4 regions of the Anaerobacillus sp. QJM3NY_17 genome follow, and region 2 is predicted to be linked to each of the others. Evidence: riboswitches for the same ligand, from Rfam matches in the RefSeq annotation. Region 2 holds a riboswitch; each other region holds the start of a gene.

Region 1 (5,275 bases), 1.7 Mb from region 2:
ATCCCGTTTGAAGAAGTCAATTTAATGGAACAGCCGGATCGACAGGATGAACTCATTAAAGTTGCTGGGGAATTTGTTGTACCTTTTCTTGTAGGAGGAAAGGAAGCTCTTTCTTTGGAAGACCTTTAATAGCCAAGCAATAATGAGAGGAATAATATAGTGCACGTATTAAATAAGGTGTTACGAATGCTAGATTCACATCTCCAATACTTTTCCTGTTATTAGAGGAAGAGAAAAGCAATTGTTGGATATAGAGGACATTCTCCTAACGACACAGGACTTTAAAGATATATTAAATGTTCTCTTCGAAACAGGAATATGTCTTTAAATGTTTAATTTAGTTAAAACTAGGGTAAAACTTTATGTTCATAAATTATTAAGATTTTGGGGGAGGAACTTATGGTACAACAATCCATTCAATTAAACGAATTACGAGAACAATTGCTTCATGCTTATGAAGCAACACGCACAATGACGAACACCTTAGTGGAACCACTTGAAACGGAGGATTTCACTATTCAATCGATTCCAGATGTAAGTCCTCCCAAATGGCACATGGCCCACACAACGTGGTTTTTTGAAACGTTTATTCTGAAAGAATACTGTGAAAATTACAAGTCGTTTCACGAAGAATTCGAATACTTATTTAACTCTTACTATGAAAGTGTAGGAAGTTATTTCCCTCGCCATGCAAGAGGCTTGCTGAGCAGGCCAAGTATAGATAAAGTTAGAAGATATCGATCTGATATTGATGAAGAAATGGTTACTCTTATTCAAGAAATTGACGAAAGTAAACTTCACCAAGTTGCTGATTTAGTAGAAATCGGATTGAATCACGAGCAACAGCATCAAGAGCTTTTAATGACAGACATTAAATATAATTTTTCTATTAATCCATTGAAACCCGTCTACCGTTCACTTGAAGTTAATTTTAAAGAAAAAGCTACACCATTAGAGTGGATCTCATTTGAGGGAGGGCTGATTGAAACGGGTGTAAATGAAGATGATGGTTTTTCCTTTGATAATGAACGTCCAATACATAAATCTTGGCTTGAGCCATTTAAGTTAGCGACTAGAACAGTAACGAACGGGGAATATCTTGCGTTTATTAAAGCTGGTGGTTATAAAGAAGCGACATACTGGTTATCAGATGGTTGGGCAACAGTAAAGAAAGAAAATTGGCAAGCACCGTTGCATTGGGTTGAAAAGGATGGGGAGTGGTATACCTTTACGCTTCATGGGTTAGTTCCACTAAATTTAGAAGAACCTGTTACACATATTAGCTACTACGAAGCTGAAGCATATGCAAGCTTTGTAGGTAAAAGACTTCCTTCTGAGTCCGAATGGGAACTTGCAGTTCGCGATCAGCCGATTGCAGGTAATTTTGTTGAAGATGGCATCTATCATCCCGTTGCATCGGTCAAGGAAAATGAAGGTATAATTAAAAAAGCCTATGGAGATGTGTGGGAATGGACGAAAAGTCCTTATATGCCTTACCCAGGTAATAAACCGCTTGACGGGGCGTTGGGTGAGTATAATGCAAAATTCATGAGCAGTCAGATGATTCTAAGAGGCGGATCATGTGTTACCTCCGTAACTCATATTCGCCCGACCTATCGAAATTTCTTTGGTCCAGATAAACGCTGGCAGTTTACCGGCATTCGTCTTGCAGATGATGAGCTATGATAAAAACTTCGCCAAGTATTCAGCTAGTTGATCTTTTACCAGAACAATCTGATCGACTTCAAGAAGTTTTAAAGGGATTGACAGCTCCTAATAAGAAGCTTGAGCCTAAATTTCTTTATGATCAATATGGATCTGAGCTATTTGAAGAAATCACACAGCTAGAAGAATATTATCCGACTCGAACGGAACTTGGAATAATGGAAGAGTCTCTTGATGATATTCTTGCTTACATTGGCGAAGAATCTAGGGTTATTGAATTTGGAAGTGGGGCAAGTCGCAAAATCAGACTTCTTCTTGAATCTGGATTGATTCAAGAATATAGTCCTATTGATATATCGAAAACATTTTTGAAAGAGTCTGCAGCACAATTGGCATTTGATTATCCTAACATTAAAATTACTGGTATTGTTGCGGATTATACAAATGCCTTTCATCTGCCGGAACATCTGCTTGATCCTTCTAAAAAAAAGACGGTCTTTTTTCCCGGTTCTACAATCGGTAATTTTGAGAAGCAAGAAGCAGAAAGGTTTTTATCAAGAATTTCGAGTACACTATCAAGTAATGATGGATTATTAATTGGAGTTGATCTAAAGAAATCGCCATCTCTTCTGCATCGTGCTTATAATGATAGCAAGGGAGTAACTGCAAAGTTTAATTTAAACATGCTTCGTCATTTGAATCTTTCGTTAGGGGCGAATTTCTCCCTAGATCAGTTTGAGCATTACGCCTATTATAATGCTAATCTGGGAAGGGTTGAGATGCATCTTGTCAGTATGCTAGAGCAAATGGTGACCGTTGGTGATCAACATATCCATTTTGAGAACCATGAAACGATTCATACGGAGAATTCCTATAAATATAGTCTAGAGGAATTTAAACTGTTAGCAGAGAATTCAGGTTTCACATCAATGAAAACATGGACTGATCAAGAACAGCTCTTCAGTTTGCACTATCTTAGTGTGAAATAACGTAAGCTTTCTTACAGACATTCAATGATTATTTCGATATAATTGTTAATGAAGATATAGGTGAAGGAGAGATAATCATGAAGAAGATTGAAACAGCTGATTCTTATCAGTCATTCATTAACAATAATGACGTATCCATTCTAAAATATGAAGCTAACTGGTGCCCGGATTGCAAGCGCCTTGACTTTTTTATTGATGATATAATGAATGCTCATCATGAAAAACAATGGGCTCAAATCGATATTGAACAATTCCCTGAAATTACAGAGGAAAATGATGTTATGGGTATCCCGAGCCTTCTTGTCTATAAAGACGGCAAAAAGATTGGTCACTTGCATAGTGCGAATACCAAAAACCCAGATCAGGTGAAAGAATATTTAAGTCAATTCTAAACAAAAGAGAAGGTTGCGAAGGCAACCTTCTTTTATTTTGTTAGAACATATTCAATGGAGCCGTCGATTAATGAATGAACAAATGCAACTGTATATCCAATGCTAAGGTAAGTAGAAAGTGTCTCACTACAATGGGGATGTAATGGTTCTGTTGGGGCATGAAGACTTTTATACATGGTTTTTACGGTACTAGAGGTGGGTTCACAACGAAGTAGTACAACGTGTTTGCCGCTCCAGGCGGTACTAATATGATTTCTCTGCATATCACTCTTCCTTTGTGAAAAATATATTCAGGGAATACAGTTAGGATATGAGTGAAATCCTAGGATGTTAGAAGTAGAAATGAAAATTTAAAAATATTTTGAATTTTCATCAGATAACTGGTATATTAGTAGCATATAACGTCAAACTTCTCGATAATCGCATTTATTCACTAAAAAGTTGTGTGTTTTGTAAGTTTAAGGTCGGAATGTGTCAGTTCTGAATTCTCCAGACAAGGGCAAACCATCCTAAAGGGTGGGACGCAAAGACACAGGTCTAATGTTGGTTCTCCAACGATGACGGCTGGTCCTCCTGGAAAACCCAAGAAGGAGGAGAAAAGAATGACCATGGCGAAACCTAAGCCTAAGAAGGTACTTGATCAAGAATGGGTTATTCTCATGAGGGCTGCCAGGGAACTTGGATTGAAGAAAGAAGAGGTACAGGCATTCTTAAGACAAGACAAAAACCGACATCTATGAATATACATAAATGAATGACGGCCTTTAAGGTCGTTTTTTTGTGATAAGCTTTGATGAAAGCAAATACGGTGTGAAATGAATAATCCTTGACTTTAGGGCAATATTTTTTGTATCATATGTCATATCAATTGCATACATAAACCATACTAACTATGAAGGATAAATAGTAGTCAGAATAACCTTGACTTTAGCGATTCGGGGACGGTGGAAGCCCGAACGAGGTCTGATGAAACGGCAGTCTGGAGTTACGTTTCTCAAAGTGGATGCCTTATTTGCATCAACTAGGGTGGAACCGCGGGTGCATAAGCTCTCGTCCCTGGACATTTTTTGTCCATGGATTGGGAGCTTTTTATATTGATTGAGAAAAAAGGAGAGAATGACATGACAATTTCAATGGATCAGATCGTTTCAGTATCAAAGCACAGAGGATTTATTTTCCCTGGTTCTGATATTTACGGTGGACTAGCAAATACGTGGGATTATGGACCACTTGGGGTAGAACTTAAGAAAAATATTAAAGATGCATGGTGGAAGAAGTTTGTTCAAGAATCACCTTATAACAGTGGTCTAGATGCCGCCATTCTAATGAATCCAAAAACGTGGGAAGCTTCAGGTCATTTAGGTAATTTCAATGATCCTTTAATTGATTGCAAAAGCTGTAAAACACGTCATCGTGCAGATAAATTAATTGAGGACGCTCTTTCTACTGATGAAGAGGACATGATTGCAGACGGCCTTTCATTTGAAGAAATGGAGCGTTTGATGAAAGAAAATCATATTACTTGCCCTGAGTGTGGCAGTGAAGATTTCACAGAAATTCGTCAATTTGATCTTATGTTTAAAACCCATCAAGGTGTAACTAAATCGAGCACGAGTGAAATTTACCTTCGCCCAGAAACGGCGCAGGGAATCTTCGTAAACTTTAAAAATGTTCAACGCTCTATGCGTAAGAAAGTGCCTTTTGGTATTGCGCAAGTTGGAAAAAGCTTCCGAAATGAAATTACACCAGGTAACTTTACATTCCGTACTCGTGAATTTGAACAAATGGAGCTTGAATTCTTCTGTAAGCCAGGTAACGAATTAGAGTGGCATGAGTATTGGAAAGAGTACTGCAAAAACTGGCTTCTAAATCTTGGTGTAAAAGAAGATAGCATCCGACTGCGTGAGCATGCAGAAGATGAGCTGTCGCATTATAGTAATGCAACAACTGATATCGAGTACAAGTTCCCATTTGGCTGGGGCGAACTTTGGGGTGTTGCTTCACGAACAGATTACGACTTAAAGCAGCATATGGAACATTCCAATGAAGATTTCACTTATCACGATCAACAAACAGGGGAGAAGTATGTGCCTTATTGCATTGAGCCTTCACTTGGTGCTGACCGCGTCACTCTTGCTTTCTTGATTGAAGCATATGAGGAACAGGAGCTTGAAGATGGCACAACTAGAAGTGTGATGCACTTCCATCCAGCGATCGCTCCGTTTAAAG
Region 2 (5,275 bases):
GGCCTAATGCAGGAACCATTAATTTCTTGAATGCTTTTTTCATGTTCATTTTACTTTTCACTCTCCTCGATTTTTTTATCGTTTATTTGGATTACACATAGCTAACGTTCAAAGTGAATAGGTGGATCATTTTTTTATAAACTTTTTAATAAAGTTTTTTAAAATGGTAAAAACACTAATTTTAATATTCTAAAAACAATTGGTTGAACTACCTAATTTGTGGTAGTATTAAACTTCTGTCTGATTCAGAGACAAATCTCATAAGGAGGTAACTGATCTTGGACAATAAGACTCAAAGTGCCTATCGGAAAGAGAAGCAGCAACTCGATCAAATCGCTGCGGAGATTACAAAACAGCGGCAGGTGTTGGAGAACTACCCCAGGTATTCTGGCGATAATGTAACAGAACAAGTTCTTGAGAGCATTCGAGAGGAGAATCGTCAATCTCTTGTCATAGCTTCAAAAGAACCATACTTCGCACGAATGGATTTTCAAGAGGATGAGAAGGAATCACATTCGTATTATATTGGGAAAGTTGGCGTAGCACATGGAGATTCACAGGATTCTCTGGTTGTAGACTGGAGAGCTCCTGTTGCGAGTATGTTCTATGCATTTACAGGGCCAGAAGAGAATGTCTATTATGTATCGCCTGATGGCGTCATCGAAGGGAATATAGAGCTGAAGCGAAATATTGTGATTCGAGATAAAGAACTTCAGCGAGTCGTAGACACCTATGTAGAAGGTAGCGATGATTTAAGTGGCTCAGATGAATTTCTTCTATATCGTCTGAGTGAAAATAAAGATAACCGTCTCCGTGACATCGTATCAACAATACAAACAAAGCAAAATGATATTATTCGTGCTGAGCGATCGACGCCACTTATCATACAAGGAGCAGCAGGAAGTGGTAAGACAACGGTTGCGCTTCATCGATTAGCTTTCTTACTATATGAATACAGAGATACCATTCAAGCGGGTAACATGATTATCTTTGCACCGAATAGGATGTTTCTTGATTATATTTCAGGTGTCCTTCCGGAACTAGGCGTAGGGGGAATTCAACAATCAACCTTCACGGATTGGACAATAAAAACGATTGAAGAAAAGATTACGATTGATTCATCTGGACACGACCTCAGAAAGTGGTTTGGGAAGAGTCGATTCGATTTTTCAATTGCAGAAGGAAGAGTAAAAGGATCACTGGCATTTAAAGAATGGATTGATCAAGCTATACATCGTTATAGCAACTCAGTCGGTCCGGTTGGCTCCTTTCACCCATTTGAAAGAAGAGAGCTTTCAGAAACGAAGATCAAACAATGGTTAAAAGACCTTTCTGCATATCCTGTTGGACGTAAACGCGATATGATGATGAATCGATTTAAAATTTGGATAAAAGATGAGATCAAATCGGTAGAGGGAGCCCATTTAAAGAAAGAATATCGCAAACTAGCAAACGATCAGCTGAAGAATTATTTTAAAACATGGCCGAAGCAAACTGCTCTTTCGTTCTATCAATCACTCTTTCAATCGAATGTTCCTAGCTACATAACACAGTCAGAAAGAGCAGATGTTATAAATGAAGAACTTGTGATGGAAACGGCAAAGCGATTAAAAAAGAAGAAGTTATCGCCGGATGACCTTGCTCCTCTCCTTTACATTCAATTTCAATTAAACGGTATTGATAAAGAACATAGGTTTCAGCATATTGTAATTGACGAAGCTCAGGACTTTTCACCTTTTCAACTGGCGCTTCTGAAAGATGTGAATCGAAGTCAATCTTTTACAATATTAGGGGATTTGGCACAGGGCATTCATTCATATAAGGGCATTCATAACTGGGAAGAATTTAGGGTGCTTTTTAACGGTAAAGAAATTTATATGGAACTTGAACAAAGTTATCGATCGACTTTAGAAATTATTGAATTTGCGAATGAAGTGATAGCTCATGCGGATATACCGGTTCAACCGGCTGTGCCTGTTTTTCGAAGTGGGAAGAAAGTCGAAATAAGCAAAATAGATAAGAAGAGGCATGTTAGTAGCTTGATAAAATCAGCTAAAGAAATGCAAGAGAGAGGTATGAATACAGTAGCGATTGTTGGTAGGAGCGAAGAGGAATGTCGTGATTTGTATGGCAATCTTAGTAGGTATGATGAGAAGTTGCATCTTATTACTGCGAATGATCGATCTTATGAAGGGGGACTATCAATTGTGCCAATCTATCTTACTAAAGGATTAGAATTCGATGGAGTTATATTGGCAAATGCTAACGAAGATAATTATAGTCCACATGCAACAGATGCGAAATTACTATATGTAGGATGTACAAGAGCATTGCATGAATTAAAACTCTTTTATATTGATACTCCTTCACAATTGCTACCAGTTTAATCAAACGTTTGTTTAAAGGTTACCTTTGTTATTTCATACCATGAAATGAGCGATTGTTAGTACATTCAAGTATTAGCACCATTGAGCATTTACTTCACACACTCTACAAAAAAAGCTAAACTCTTTATTATTTATTGCCGATAATAAAAGTAGTTGGAATATAAAACTGAAAAAGGCAAACCTGTTGAAAAGCAGGGACGCAAAGTTATGGGCCAGCCCGCATGAATGCGAATGGTTGCCAAACCGCCAGGCTCCTTTTTGAGCTCTGGGTTGAAAAAAAGGAGAGCGTACATGTGAAGAATGTATCGGTTGCTGTTGGAATTCTCTTTTTTATACTGGGCTTTTTTGTGCAGATAATGGTTTTGCCTGAGGGGAAAGCTGAGGCGATAGAAATGGACACTTCTCTTGCTACATGGATTTGGAACACAAGGGACATTGAAACGAAATCAAATGAGATCCTTCAGTTTATGGAGGAGAAACAAGTAACCGATGCTTACTTGCAAATAAATCGTTCAGTAATGGCATCTTCTTATGAATCATTTATTGGAAATGCGACATCCAAAGGTATTCGTGTACATGCTCTAGATGGGGCACCAAATTGGGCTACAAGAAATGGTGCTACATATCAGGCGAACTTATTTAACTGGTTGGATTCCTATCAAGCTAATGCGACAGAGAATCAAAAGTTTAGTGGTGTTCATCTTGATATAGAACCTTATCTTCATTCTGGCTGGACGAATAGTTATCAAAAAACGATTGCTTTCTATCAAGACCGTTTATCAGATGGAAAAACTCGTGCGATGAGTCTTGGATTATCGTTTGGTGTCGACACTCCTTTTTGGTTTGACGAACAATCTTACAACAATCGGTATGGATCGGGCAATTTAGCTGAGTGGATTATTCAAACGGCGGATGTGACTACATTAATGGCTTACCGTGATCGTGCTGATGGTGCAAATGGAATTGTTGCTCTTATTAGCAATGAGATAGCTTTAGCTGAAAAATATGGCAAGAAAATCTCCGTTGGTGTAGAGACAGGGCAAACGTCAGAAGCTTCCTACATTTCATTCTTTGAAGAGGGAGAAGCAGTCATGATAAAGGAACTTCTCAAAGTAAAGACTGCATATGAGCATTCCTCTTCAGTACAAGGTTTTTCCATACATTACCTTGATAGTTGGATGGCGTTAAAACAATAATAAAGATGAACCCCCGGACTGAAAATCAGCCGGGGGTTATTTTTATGAATTCAGCTTACGATAAAATCGATTTGACGCGACCAACCTGTCCATCTTCAAGACGTACTTTGATACCATGCGGATGGGTGGGGGATTTAGTCAGGATATCTTTTACAACACCTCTTGTCGTTTTCCCTGAACGCTGATCTTGTTTCAAGACGATATCTACAGTTTTCCCTGGTTCTATATTACTTCTGTTCTGTCCGTTCATCAGTAACCTCTTTCTCTGTCGCTTCGTTATGCTGCTCCTCAGGCAACGGATCGACAGTATGTTTGACACTGTATCCTTTTGATACAGCCATTCCAAAAGCAGCGGCAATGACAATCGTCATAATGACAACGACGATGACTGTTATCGTAATAACCATTCCCGAACTCCTTTCCGTGATGTCTGCTTTCACTTTACCATGATTATCGCGGTTAAGATAGAACATGATCTGACGAGGGTTGTCATATAGCTTAATCTGTCTAAGTCGCTGGTCCTATATAAATATATAGCTTTAGCTCATTATGGAGGCTTTGGTAAGCAGGTAGAATCAAAGTATGAAAGGAGGCGATTATGATGAAGAAAGCAGGTTTGCTGTTACTTGGAATCATCGCTGCGATTGTATTGCTGTCGAATCTTGGTTCATTAGTAGGTATGATGATTAGCCTTGTCATCCTCTACATTGCATTTAAGAAGTTTATTCAGGCAGATTCAACAACTGGTAAAGTCATCTGGGGGATCTTAGGATTCATCGGTTTAAGTACTGCCGTGGCGAATATGCCAGCTATTCTTGGTCTCGTAGCTATCTACATTCTTTATGTCGTTTATAAAAAGTGGGATGGAGCAAGTTACGATAAGAAAGACAATGACCCATTCACAAATTTTGAAAAGCAATGGGATGAACTGAAGAAAAGTTAATCAAGCAAAGGAGAGAATGGACATGCCAAATTTACTTAATCGCATCAAAAACTCAATTGAAGCTGATTTTCATAGCATCCTTGACCAGAAGGAGGAGAAAAATCCAATTTCCCTTTTAAATCACTATTTAAGACAGTGTGAAAGAGAAGTGGAAAAGGCGAGAAAACTTGTCGAGCGGCAGTCAACGCTACTTTTAGAATTCAGAAGAGAATTAGATAAAGCGCGAAGAAATGCTGAGAAACGCGCTGGACAAGCTGTTTTAGCAAATGAAGCAGGCGAGGCTGAGCTGTATGAGTTCGCAAAACAAGAGCAGTTGCAATATGAAGAAAGAGCTAACCACTTATCACAATTGATGGATGAGGCAGATCTTGAACTTAAACGTCTTGAACAAAAGTACGAGAAAATGAAGCATAAGCTTAAAGATATGTCGATTAAGCGAATGGAATTAATGGGGAAAGAGAATAGTGTGAGGGCTCATCATAAGATGGATTTGGTTCTGGAAGAAAGGAATCTAGATCAACCATTTAATCGTTTTGATGAGATGGAGAGTTATATTGAGCAACTTGAGAAGAAAGTGAATAGAGATTACGATATGTCTACTATTGATACAAAGTTCCACTTACTTGAGAAAAAGGCGAAAAAACAAGAAACCAATTCAAATTCTTAGAGAAATAGTGGTATTCTAAAAGAGGCGCGTGCGCCTTTTTTAGTCATGAGTATAAAAGGTGCAATGACGATAAATGAGGGAT
Region 3 (5,275 bases), 720 kb from region 2:
ACGAATAAGAATAAAGAAATGAAAGAGCGTAAGCCAAGGATCCGGTTAATTCCAATCTGGCTACGCCTTCTTCTCGTTGCCCTATTGCTCGTCGCTTCACTTGTAGCAGGTGCGATGATCGGTTACGGTGTCATTGGAGACGGAAGCCCTGCAGACGTCTTTAAGAAGAGTACATGGGTAAAGATTAGTGATATCGTCAAAAAAGAAGAGTAACAGTTAGGAGAATGAATTATGTTAGATAGTCAGGACATTAAGAAGATTATCCCGCATCGTTACCCTTTTCTGCTCGTTGATCGAATTCTTGAAGTAGAAGAAGAAGTAAGAGCAGTTGGTATTAAGAACGTAACAGCGAATGAAGAGTTCTTTAATGGACATTTTCCAGATTACCCTGTTATGCCAGGTGTGTTAATCGTTGAAGCACTTGCTCAGGTAGGTGCTGTCGCGATGCTGAAGAAGGAAGATAATCAAGGCAAGCTAGCTTTCTTTACTGGTATTGACAAATGTCGCTTTAAAAAACAGGTTAAACCGGGAGATCAGCTTCGTCTCGAAGTTGAAATCATTCGTATCAAAGGACCGATCGGCAAAGGTAAAGCAACAGCAACAGTGGACGGCGAAGTTGCAGCTGAAGCCGAGATTATGTTTGCATTGAAGTAGGACAAGCAAACCCCTATTTCCGTAATTTATACGGAAATAGGGGTTTTTTGGAGTGTGAAGTTCACTTTAGTAGAGGCTCGATGATGACTCAAATGTTGATGTAATGTTAAACGATCATAGAGACTATGTAAATTCTAACAAATACCCTTTTTTACCTGCTATGATTTACTCAACCGCTCCATAGCGGTAAAACTTATCGAGTTCAGGGAGGAATTTTGGAAATGAATAACAAGAAATTCATGCTCAAAATTGCAACTTCGTTAGTAGCTGTAATGTTAATCACAGCGTGTAACAGCGGTGAAAATGATTCTGAGAACGGCAATAACTCTATGAACAATGGAGCCAACACCGAAGAGCCAGCGGCTAACGAAAACTCTGAGAACTCTGCTGAATAAGAACTTTCTCTCCTGTCCTTCGTGGACAGGAGTTTCTTATTTCAATAGCAATTCGATTTTAAGTAGTTGTTTTATTCATCATTGCCATGATGGAGTTGCCACTTCTTAAACTCTAAATAGTCTGCGAAATCTTTTTTTGTAATACCTGAGCGCATCGCTTCTTCGATTAATTCTTTCCACTCCGTGTCGAGTGCCGGCTCCTCGTGATCTTCTTCTAATATGAACACTTCAATAGGAACCTTTAATTCTGCCGCTATTTTTTCAAGAAATTGAATAGAAGGATTAGCCTGTTGATTTCGTTCAATCGAACTTAAATAAGATTTGGCAACCCCTGCCCGTTTAGCGAGTTCAGTTAAAGACAGTCCCATACGATTCCGATAAAGTTTAATTTTTTCCCCTATCATCCCTTTACCTCGACTTTATCATTATTTATTGTGTTAATTTTATCAAGAACAATTTGTTCTGTAAACAGAACAAATGTCGTGTTTTTATATTAATTTTCTAAAAGTCTCTTTGAACAAAATAATTAAAATTTAAGAACGAGAGAGTATTTGGTAGGATATAGAAGATTATAAGCTGGTAACAGCCTTATATAAAGAATTTTCAGTCTTTTTAATCTTCCAAAATAAGACTATATTAGATGTACATTCTAAATAAAGAACAAAACGTTCTTTATTAATGTCGTTTATTGCTGAATTATATAAGGGGGATGGGGAATGAAAACGTATACTGACGAAAAATTGGATCAGGAATGGGTGACCCTTATTTCAATTGCAAGAAGAATGGGATTATCTAAGGAGGAAGTGAAGGATTTTCTAATCAATTCCTCAAAAAAATAAGGAGGAATGATGGTGATCAAATTAGGGGAAGGGACTTTTGTCTCTTATATTTTAGGGAAGAGGATTAAAATCATTGCGGTTGATAAACAGATCGCCAAACTCTACATCAATGACGAATATAAAGGGAAGTGCGATTTATCTTTTATTCTAGAGAAAATCCACGGACTTGAAAATAAAGAACAAGACATCAAAGGAATAATCCGAGATGAACAGAAAATGTACGATGAACTTAGGGAGGTTATACAAAACCAAAATATATCGTCTCATTATGAATAAAGGGAAAACGTAGGAGCAGTTTTTTGTTATTTATTTAGCATGGATTAACGCTCTTGATGGATTTATCACATATTGTGGAGTTCAAAATGGATGGATCGGAGAAGTGAATCCATTAATGCGAATGCTATTTCAAATGGATCCACTTGTTATCCTAATGTATAAATAGGTTTGTCTCTTTTTTTGATCGCCTTACTTTTAAAATTTCATCACTTTAAATCCGGTTTAATACGGATTTTATTAATCGTGGTGGCTTCAACATTATATTCTTTCATATTGTGTATCCACGGCTATTGGGTATATATCCTGTTAACTAAATAGATAAGAGCCTACTGGAAGATGTCGGCTCTTAAAAAAAACAATTTATTGATCAGACCCCTGTTTGGCACGCCACTTATTAAACTCCAGAAACTCCCTGAACTGGTCCTTACTTATACCAGACTCCATTGCTTCTTTAACGATCTTTTTCCATTCCGAGTCTAACTCACTCTGATGAATAGGATCATCTCCCTGAAGTAGTACCTCTACCGAAACATCAAGAACATTAGATATTTTATCTAGGAATTGGATAGAGGGATTTGATTGTATATTTCGTTCAATTGAACTCAGATATGACTTGGCCACATTCGCACGTTCCGCTAATTCTGAAAGAGATAACCCTTTGCGTAAACGATACTTCTTTACTTCTTCACCTATCACGTGTATCCCTCCGATGCTTCGACAAAATTCTTTGATTGTATGTAATTATACCAGTATGTTATTGTTCCGTAAATAGAACGAAAGCGGCATCCGTTCCGCCGCTTTCGTTCAGGTTACATTCCCTCATTTTTGAGAAACGCTTTGATTTCAGAAATTTTGATGCCCAATTCCTTCGCTTCTTTCATTAATTTAATCCATTCCTCGTCCAGATTTTCTTCCGTATGTACGCCCATGTAACTCCTCCTTAAACTCTTTCCAGGTAGTTCAGCCATCATAGAAGCCTTCTATCAAGAAGCTTCCTTAGATCTGTTTACTTTGCGCCCACTTTTTTTCAAAAATGGTTGCCCTTTTCTGGAGGATACTTTGTACGATCCATCATATATTTATGAAAATCCTACTATTATAATAGGCCATTAAACCTACGAAATGTGTTGTAATTTGTAAAAAATATCAAAAATATATGACTTTTTTTGTAAATAAATAGCTTTTTTTAAATTTGGTGTTAGGAAAATACATACATCCACTTGAGATGGTCAAAATAGGACTATTACAACGATGGAGGTTTTTCTATGAAAAAGTGGATGATGTTACTGATGACGATGTTTCTTTCCCTGAGTATTGCGGCTTGTTCGAATGCAAATGAAGAAGAAGGACCGGTAGAAGATCCCGAAATGCAAGAAGATACACCAGAAGATGAAGAGAATGTTAACGAAGACGATGGAACGATTGATCAGGAAGACGATGATACAATGAATAAGGATGGTTCAGAAGAAGGCGATAAAGATGAAGATGGTAACATGGATGAAGGGGACATGGACGACACTGAAAAGCAACCGAATGATGAAACTGAAAACCAGCAATAGGGACCTTAACGGGTCTCTTTTTTTATATAAAATTGTCTAAAAAGTAGGTGGACGGGAATAGTCAGAAAAAAGGAGAGTGCTAAATATGAAGAAGGTAGCCGTTATAACAGGTGGTGGATCTGGCATTGGAGAAGCCGCAGCTAAACGCTTTGCAAAAGAAGGCGTTCGAGTTTGCTTATTTGATTTGAAGGAAAGTCGAGCAGAACAAGTGAAGGAGTCGATCGTAAAAAACGGCGGAGAGGCGTTTGTCCTTAATGTGGATGTGGCCGATGAAGAACGAGTTACATATGGTTTGAAGCAAGTTGTTAACAAATGGGGACGCATTGATATTCTGTTTAACAATGCAGGAATTAATGGCACACTGAATCCGATTGAAGAAATGAAGGTTGATGAGTGGGATCAGACGATTGAGACAAATTTAAGAAGTACTTTTCTAATGGTGAAACATACAATCCCTTATATGAAAGAAGATGGAGGGAGTATCATTATTACTAGTTCCATAAATGGGAATCGGACTTTTTCGAACTTCGGTATGTCTGCTTATAGTACTTCAAAAGCAGGACAGGTAGCCTTTATGAAAATGGCTGCTCTTGAACTAGCTCAATATCACATTCGCGTAAACGCCATTTGCCCTGGGGCAATCGATACGAACATTGATCAAAACACAGACAAAAAAGATGGTGTAGAAGAAATTGAAATTCCAGTAGAATATCCTGAAGGAAGTCATCCGCTTGAGCAAAAACCAGGTTCGTCACAACAGGTGGCAGACGTCGTTTACTTTCTAACTTCTGATGCATCCAGTCATGTAACAGGGACAGAGTTGTATGTAGATGGGGCGGAATCGCTGCTATAATGACTTGCTGCTCGGGTTTCTTATTGACGACGCTCATTTGTCAGCTTATCGTTTAGGGTGAGGTGAAGCAGATGTTTACTAAAGTGCACCATGTTGCGATTATTTGCGGAGATTACGAAAAATCAAAAAAGTTCTATGTAGACACACTCGGTCTTAAGGTTATCGAGGAAACTTACAGAGAAGAACGAAATTCATACAAACTTGATCTTGCCGTCGGAGATCATACAAGAATTGAATTATTTTCATTCCCGAATGCGCCAGAAAGACCAAGCTATCCTGAAGCAAAGGGACTAAGACATATCGCTTTTGAAGTATTAGACCTTGATAAGGCCGTTAATCATCTAACAGAAAGAGGAGTATCTTCTATTGAAGATGTAAGAGTGGATGAGCTCACAATGAAGCGGTTCACTTTTTTCAATGATCCGGATGGTCTACCGATCGAGCTGTGCGAAAAATAATGAAATTTTCTAAAAATAAGTTGATTACTTCCAAATCCTGTGGCAAAATAGATCGTGAAAGCGTTTGCTTAGATTTGGAACAGTTAGCTTATTTTTTTATTTATAACTGCAAACGGTTTCCTAAAATTTACGGTTTTGTGCAAACGGTTTCACTAATCGTATTTTCAAGGGGGAAAAGGATGAAAAGGGGTAATCGAAGGAGATTTTCACTGTCACTCGTCGTCGTTCTGTTGATTCAATT
Region 4 (5,275 bases), 680 kb from region 2:
TGAAGCTGCCAATCCATTGACTTAAGCGCTCCATAATTATTGCATGAATTTGTTTGAATCCATGGCAGGCGATCTCCACCATGAACTTCCCCCGCTGTACCATCACTAAGATGACTTTCGCGATAATGAATGTTGATTTGAGAAAGCCTTCTAAAGGCTGCTTTTCGAGCAATTGAAAAGGAACGAAGCGCAAATGGAGCCACGTTCGGTATAACGATTTTGCGCAGTAATCTGCTCGTCATGTGATCGCCTATAATAGAAGTAAATGCTCGATCTGTTGTATCGATTAGCGTTCTCGCAAAGCCAATGCGCTCCTTTTCAAACGTATCAAGAATAGCTTCATCCGCTTTCTGAAGCAGCACTGCGGCTAGCTTCCACGCTAAGTTCACCGCGTCCCCAATCCCGGTGTTCATGCCCTGTCCGCCAGCCGGGCTATGAATGTGCCCAGCATCTCCGGCAATAAAGGCACGTCCTTTTCTAAAATGACTGCTAACGCGATGATGAACTTTGTACGTTTGGAACCAGTTCACATGCTGAATCGTTATGCCTGTTCTCTGCTCGATCAGCGACTGGAAATCCTTGAACGCAACTGAGCTTTGATCGGTTAAATGGCGAGGAACTATTCCAATAATCCGCTCCATTCCCGTGCTTCTAACTGGCATGAACAGGTAAAAGGTGTCAGAATCTAAATACACATTTAAACTACTTTCAGATAACTGGCCAGTGTTCGCTTTAACATCTGCCACAAAAAACAGTTCCTCATACGTTCCACCTGGAAAATCAAAAGCAACTTCTCTTCGAACGGTACTGTGTGCTCCATCACACCCGCATATATATGAAAACTCACTCCGCTCTTCCTTATTATCTTTTTTAATAACGGCTTGAACATGGTCCCCTTCATCCATAAATGAAACCAACTCTGTCTTCCATTCTACCTCAACGCCTTCGTCGGCTAATTTGTTAATTAGCAGCTGCTCGTGATCATCTTGCGGATAGCTTAGGGCAAATGGGAAAGGACTTAATCCTTTTCCAAGATCGTGAAAATTGATGTTGGCTTTTGCTTTCATTCCTTCTCGAAATTGGATAGACTTCAATTTAATCCCCCGGTGGATGACTTCTTCCGCGAAGCCCATTTGGTTATAAAATTCTAGGGTTCTAGCGTGTACAATTAGCGCACGCGATGCTTCTCCGGGTCCCTCATTTTTCTCGATGATCCGAAATGAAACTCCATATTTCGCTAGGTGGAGTGCTAATACAAGACCCGTAGGACCTGCGCCAACAATTAGTACGTCAGAACTCATTTCTCAATCTCCTTTCATTGGCATTCCAAATAAAAAAACTGAAAAATCAAAGAAAACAGTTAACAAATTCACCTTTTTATGGTATTTATTATATAAGTATATCCTTATGTCAAGATACCTCAGTAAGAGAACCACAAAAAAAGAGAATGCGATGAACTATCATTCTAGCCTGGGCACTTGAGTGATAGGGAGCAAGTAGTGCAACCGGCTCCTTAAAAAGGAGAATGAACATGGAAAAGTGTACATTGTACGGGCACGCTAATTTATTTTCATCACACACACTGCGAATGATGGAACTCCTAAGACGTCACGACCCTCATAGCTTTCTCCATTCAGTACAAACTACGAGCTACTTTATTGATTTCTGTTTGCATTACAATTTCCGATCACTGTTGAAACGGCGCTTTCTTGAGTCTGTTTTGCTACATGACATCGGTAAACTACTTGTCCCAACAGAAATTCTTCAAAAAAAGAGCCCACTAACCCTTTATGAGAAAGAGTATGTCGAGCGGCATCCAGAGTTTGGAATAGAGCTACTTAATGATTTTCCAGAGATTGATATTGAGCCGTCTCTTATACTAAATCATCATGAGAATAGCGATGGTACTGGCTATCCTTATCAATTACAATATGAGCAAATTCCTCGATTTGTTTCGATTCTTCGAGTCATCGATAGCTTCATTGCGATGACGTCTGATCGAGCTTATCGTCCAAAACGTTCTGACCAATCAGCCATTCATGAAATTAACGTTCATCGGAATAACTTCTATGAGCCATCCACTACCTCCTTGTTTATCTCTTATTTGGAAAAACGGCTAAAAGGGAAAAAGGTTCTGCTTCATTATTTTGATTATGCCAAACGTCAAAATTAAGCAGCGCTATTCAATAACCGTTTAAACAAAACCAAATACAATAGGGAGGGCGAATAGATTGCGACTCTTATCAACTAAGGATTTACTAATTGCATTTTGTGATGCGTATACTCTTCAATTAGATGAAGCTTTTATTGAAATGTTAACGAGCGAAATCATCCGAAGAGGCATCAATCCTCCCCAAACACGTACGGAGTGTTACGAACAAATCGCCAATTTCACTTGATGAGACAGCCTCTCATGACGCTATATAAAAAAAGCTTATCTGGTCACAACTGGCCAATAAGCTTTTTTTGATGAATTCTAATTGATTTCATCTCCCTTCACAAATAAATTTACTGTTAATACGCTTACATATGTTTGCATTTTTTAGGAAGTGGTAGATTTAAAGTGAGATAAAAAAGTTAATTATTATTGAAAGGAATGATCTTTGTTGAAGGAATCAATCCCAGAACTAACGTTGAATGATGGACTTACACTACCCGCTATCGGTTTCGGTACTTACTTGCTAAATGGAAATGAAGGGGCAACCGCTATTAATAGTGCGATTGACGTTGGCTATCGCCTCATCGATACAGCTTACAATTACGAAAACGAAGGAACCGTAGGCGAAGCCATTCGTCGAAGTACAGTTCCTAGAAATGAACTGCGCGTCACTTCTAAATTACCAGGTCGCTATCAAGAATATAAGAAAGCTGTTACAGCCATTCAAGAGTCGTTATATAGAGCCAACCTGGATTATTACGATTTGTACCTCATTCACTGGCCGAACCCTAAACAAGGTCTTTATCCAGAAGCTTGGCAAGCTTTAATTGACGCTAAGAAATGGGGACTCATTCGCTCGATTGGCGTATGTAATTTCCTTCCGGAGCATCTAGAGCAATTGGAAAAGGAAACCGGCGTAAAGCCAAGCATCAATCAAATCGAACTACACCCCTTCTTCAACCAGGAAGATCAGAGAAGATTTCATCAACAAAACAACATCAAAACACAATCCTGGAGTCCGCTAGCTCGAGTGACTGACATTTTAGAAAATGAAACGATCAGTCAAATTGCAAATCAACATAACAAATCAGTCTCTCAGGTGATTTTACGCTGGCATTATCAATTAGGATCCATCCCGATTCCTAAATCTTCTTCTCCAGAACGTCAGCTTGAGAACCTCTCTATTTTTGACTTTTCTTTAAATGAAACAGAAATGGCGATGATGGCTGAATTAACGAAACCAAATGGACGATTGAATGATCAAGATCCAGCTACTTATGAAGAATTTTAAATTTCTCCATCTAACGATTCAACTAACCAACTAGAATAGGATGCCCTGCAGCCATAACAGGTTCTGTTTAGAGCTGCAAATATACAAATATATACTGTTCTAGAGTCTGATTTGATAGCTAAATCAGACTCTTTACTTTTCCATGGTGTTGCTGTTTTGGTTGTATCTTTCAACCATTTTTAGAATATCATTTAGACATCCATTGTACGCTTCAGAATTAGTACTTGAAATCGACTTCAATTTCGGTAGATAATGAATGGATAATATGGAAATTATATGGTGAAATGTAAAAAGAGAGAAACTTCTTTTCTTCGATTAACTCGAAGGTTAGTTAAAGGGAGCTTGGATTTTAAGCCTTATGTATGTACAAGTAGGGAGTGAACTGTTTACCTAACGGGAATAGAGCCTCAGATGCGCAACGTTCAGCCCCCATCACCGCTATAGTAAGAACATATAAAAAAGTTAACCAGAAAAGTCTGGCTAACTTTATATTACGAACGGTTGCTTTAAAAAACAGAATAACTAGATATATAATTGGCGGATCGTTCTTTTGGGTCCGTCTTTTAATTTATTATCATAGTATCTATAAACACAGGTAAGCATCATTAAGCAATAAAATATTTCCCTAATGCCTGCTGTAACGTACCTAACGTTTTGATTTCTTCACCTAATTTAATGCCAAGCTCCGTTACTTTCCTTACAACTTCCTTCCTTAATCCGGTTATGACAGTGTTACACCCCATTAGTGAGGCGCCATCAATGATTTGAATCAATCGGTAAACCTCTTCACGCCTTATTTCTGCAACTCCGGACAAGTCCATAATCAAAGTTTGGATACGCATTTCGCTTATTACGGATAATACCTTATCCTCAAGTATTTCGGTTCGTTGAGCGTCAATTGCTCCTATTAAAGGGAGAATGCTTACTGAGTGGTTTATTGGAATAATTGGTACTGAAAGATTTTCAACTAGTTCTCTCTGAGCCTTTATAAGCGAATCTTTATATTTCGTATAACTTATGAAAAAGGAATTCAAAAAGTAGTCTACTCGGTTGTTAATTTGTTTTTCCATTTCAAAGAAATTAAAATCCTTATCATTACTTTCCTCGGTATATTTTTGAAAAAACATCCACAGTGTTCGACGTATAGCTTGTACCCACTCTAATTTAAAAGAGATAGCAAGGGAATGTGTTGCCCAGGCAATTCCTTCTTGTTCCGCAAATGCGTGAAGGTCCTGATCATTCTCTTCAATGATATAAACTACGAGTGTTTGAGCATTAGTAACAAGATCGATATTGCCTACTCTTAGTATTTCATAGATCTTATCTTTAACGTTGACAGCTTCCTTTAGGAGCGTATCTGTAAAGACTTGGATGTTTGCTTCGAAAAATTCGATGAATTGGAAAGAATCTTCATACGTAATCGATTGCAATTGCCTCTCCTCCTATAGTTATAAACTAGTTGCTTTTATTATAAAACAAGCTATACTATTATGCAGTAAATCCTCCTAGGTTTTTTTAAGATACTTAATTCATTATTAGACGCAAAAAAAACCACCTAACGGTGATTTTTCAAGAGTTATTTTAAGGATATAATTGTGAGACTTTTATTAGAGTTATTTTCTGTTCTAAAATAGCTTATAAATGATGATTTTCACCTTAAAACATAACCCGTTACTCCAGAAGCGCATCCTTTTTTCTTTACGAAGTTGTTCACTTCCCCAATAAACCAAATTCACCGCTACTTATTCCATTACTGCGCTCTAGCACTCATTGGTTTATTCGTTTTTACATACTTCACGAACAACCACCGAACGAGTGGGCCCATA

The links. Region 2 has a riboswitch for cyclic di-GMP ahead of AC0VYV_RS02265 (amidase). Riboswitches for the same ligand answer to the same signal wherever they lie in the genome.
Region 1: linked by a shared signal. The riboswitch ahead of AC0VYV_RS11200 (anti-repressor SinI family protein) and the one ahead of AC0VYV_RS02265 (amidase) in region 2 are both predicted to bind cyclic di-GMP.
Region 3: linked by a shared signal. The riboswitch ahead of AC0VYV_RS20800 (anti-repressor SinI family protein) and the one ahead of AC0VYV_RS02265 (amidase) in region 2 are both predicted to bind cyclic di-GMP.
Region 4: linked by a shared signal. The riboswitch ahead of AC0VYV_RS05975 (HD-GYP domain-containing protein) and the one ahead of AC0VYV_RS02265 (amidase) in region 2 are both predicted to bind cyclic di-GMP.

Annotation. Positions count from the first base shown of each region.
Region 1 is NZ_CM149685.1:2,094,626-2,099,900, forward strand. It holds gene AC0VYV_RS11175 (glutaredoxin family protein) at 1-129, shown strand, start outside; gene egtB (ergothioneine biosynthesis protein EgtB) at 400-1,686, shown strand; gene egtD (L-histidine N(alpha)-methyltransferase) at 1,683-2,654, shown strand; gene AC0VYV_RS11190 (thioredoxin family protein) at 2,732-3,046, shown strand; gene AC0VYV_RS11195 (hypothetical protein) at 3,079-3,309, opposite strand; cyclic di-GMP riboswitch class I at 3,535-3,623, shown strand; gene AC0VYV_RS11200 (anti-repressor SinI family protein) at 3,649-3,786, shown strand; gene AC0VYV_RS11205 (glycine--tRNA ligase) at 4,168-5,275, shown strand, end outside.
Region 2 is NZ_CM149685.1:422,561-427,835, forward strand. It holds gene AC0VYV_RS02255 (globin family protein) at 1-43, opposite strand, end outside; gene AC0VYV_RS02260 (HelD family protein) at 279-2,387, shown strand; cyclic di-GMP riboswitch class I at 2,552-2,638, shown strand; gene AC0VYV_RS02265 (amidase) at 2,681-3,583, shown strand; gene AC0VYV_RS02270 (YwbE family protein) at 3,639-3,833, opposite strand; gene ytzI (YtzI protein) at 3,811-3,990, opposite strand; gene AC0VYV_RS02280 (lmo0954 family membrane protein) at 4,185-4,526, shown strand; gene AC0VYV_RS02285 (PspA/IM30 family protein) at 4,549-5,193, shown strand.
Region 3 is NZ_CM149685.1:4,082,054-4,087,328, reverse strand. It holds gene AC0VYV_RS20840 (DNA-directed RNA polymerase subunit beta) at 1-213, shown strand, start outside; gene fabZ (3-hydroxyacyl-ACP dehydratase FabZ) at 232-654, shown strand; gene AC0VYV_RS20830 (hypothetical protein) at 876-1,049, shown strand; gene AC0VYV_RS20825 (helix-turn-helix domain-containing protein) at 1,121-1,453, opposite strand; gene AC0VYV_RS20820 (anti-repressor SinI family protein) at 1,766-1,888, shown strand; gene AC0VYV_RS20815 (hypothetical protein) at 1,901-2,164, shown strand; gene AC0VYV_RS20810 (DUF5658 family protein) at 2,193-2,330, shown strand; gene AC0VYV_RS20805 (helix-turn-helix domain-containing protein) at 2,525-2,860, opposite strand; gene AC0VYV_RS20800 (anti-repressor SinI family protein) at 2,974-3,093, opposite strand; cyclic di-GMP riboswitch class I at 3,116-3,216, opposite strand; gene AC0VYV_RS20795 (hypothetical protein) at 3,430-3,723, shown strand; gene AC0VYV_RS20790 (SDR family oxidoreductase) at 3,809-4,576, shown strand; gene gloA2 (SMU1112c/YaeR family gloxylase I-like metalloprotein) at 4,648-5,034, shown strand; gene AC0VYV_RS20780 (alpha amylase N-terminal ig-like domain-containing protein) at 5,214-5,275, shown strand, end outside.
Region 4 is NZ_CM149685.1:1,102,152-1,107,426, reverse strand. It holds gene AC0VYV_RS05980 (FAD-dependent oxidoreductase) at 1-1,301, opposite strand, end outside; cyclic di-GMP riboswitch class II at 1,437-1,520, shown strand; gene AC0VYV_RS05975 (HD-GYP domain-containing protein) at 1,532-2,173, shown strand; gene sda (sporulation histidine kinase inhibitor Sda) at 2,232-2,399, shown strand; gene AC0VYV_RS05965 (aldo/keto reductase) at 2,607-3,449, shown strand; gene AC0VYV_RS05960 (STAS domain-containing protein) at 4,055-4,879, opposite strand; gene AC0VYV_RS05955 (DUF2798 domain-containing protein) at 5,200-5,275, opposite strand, start outside.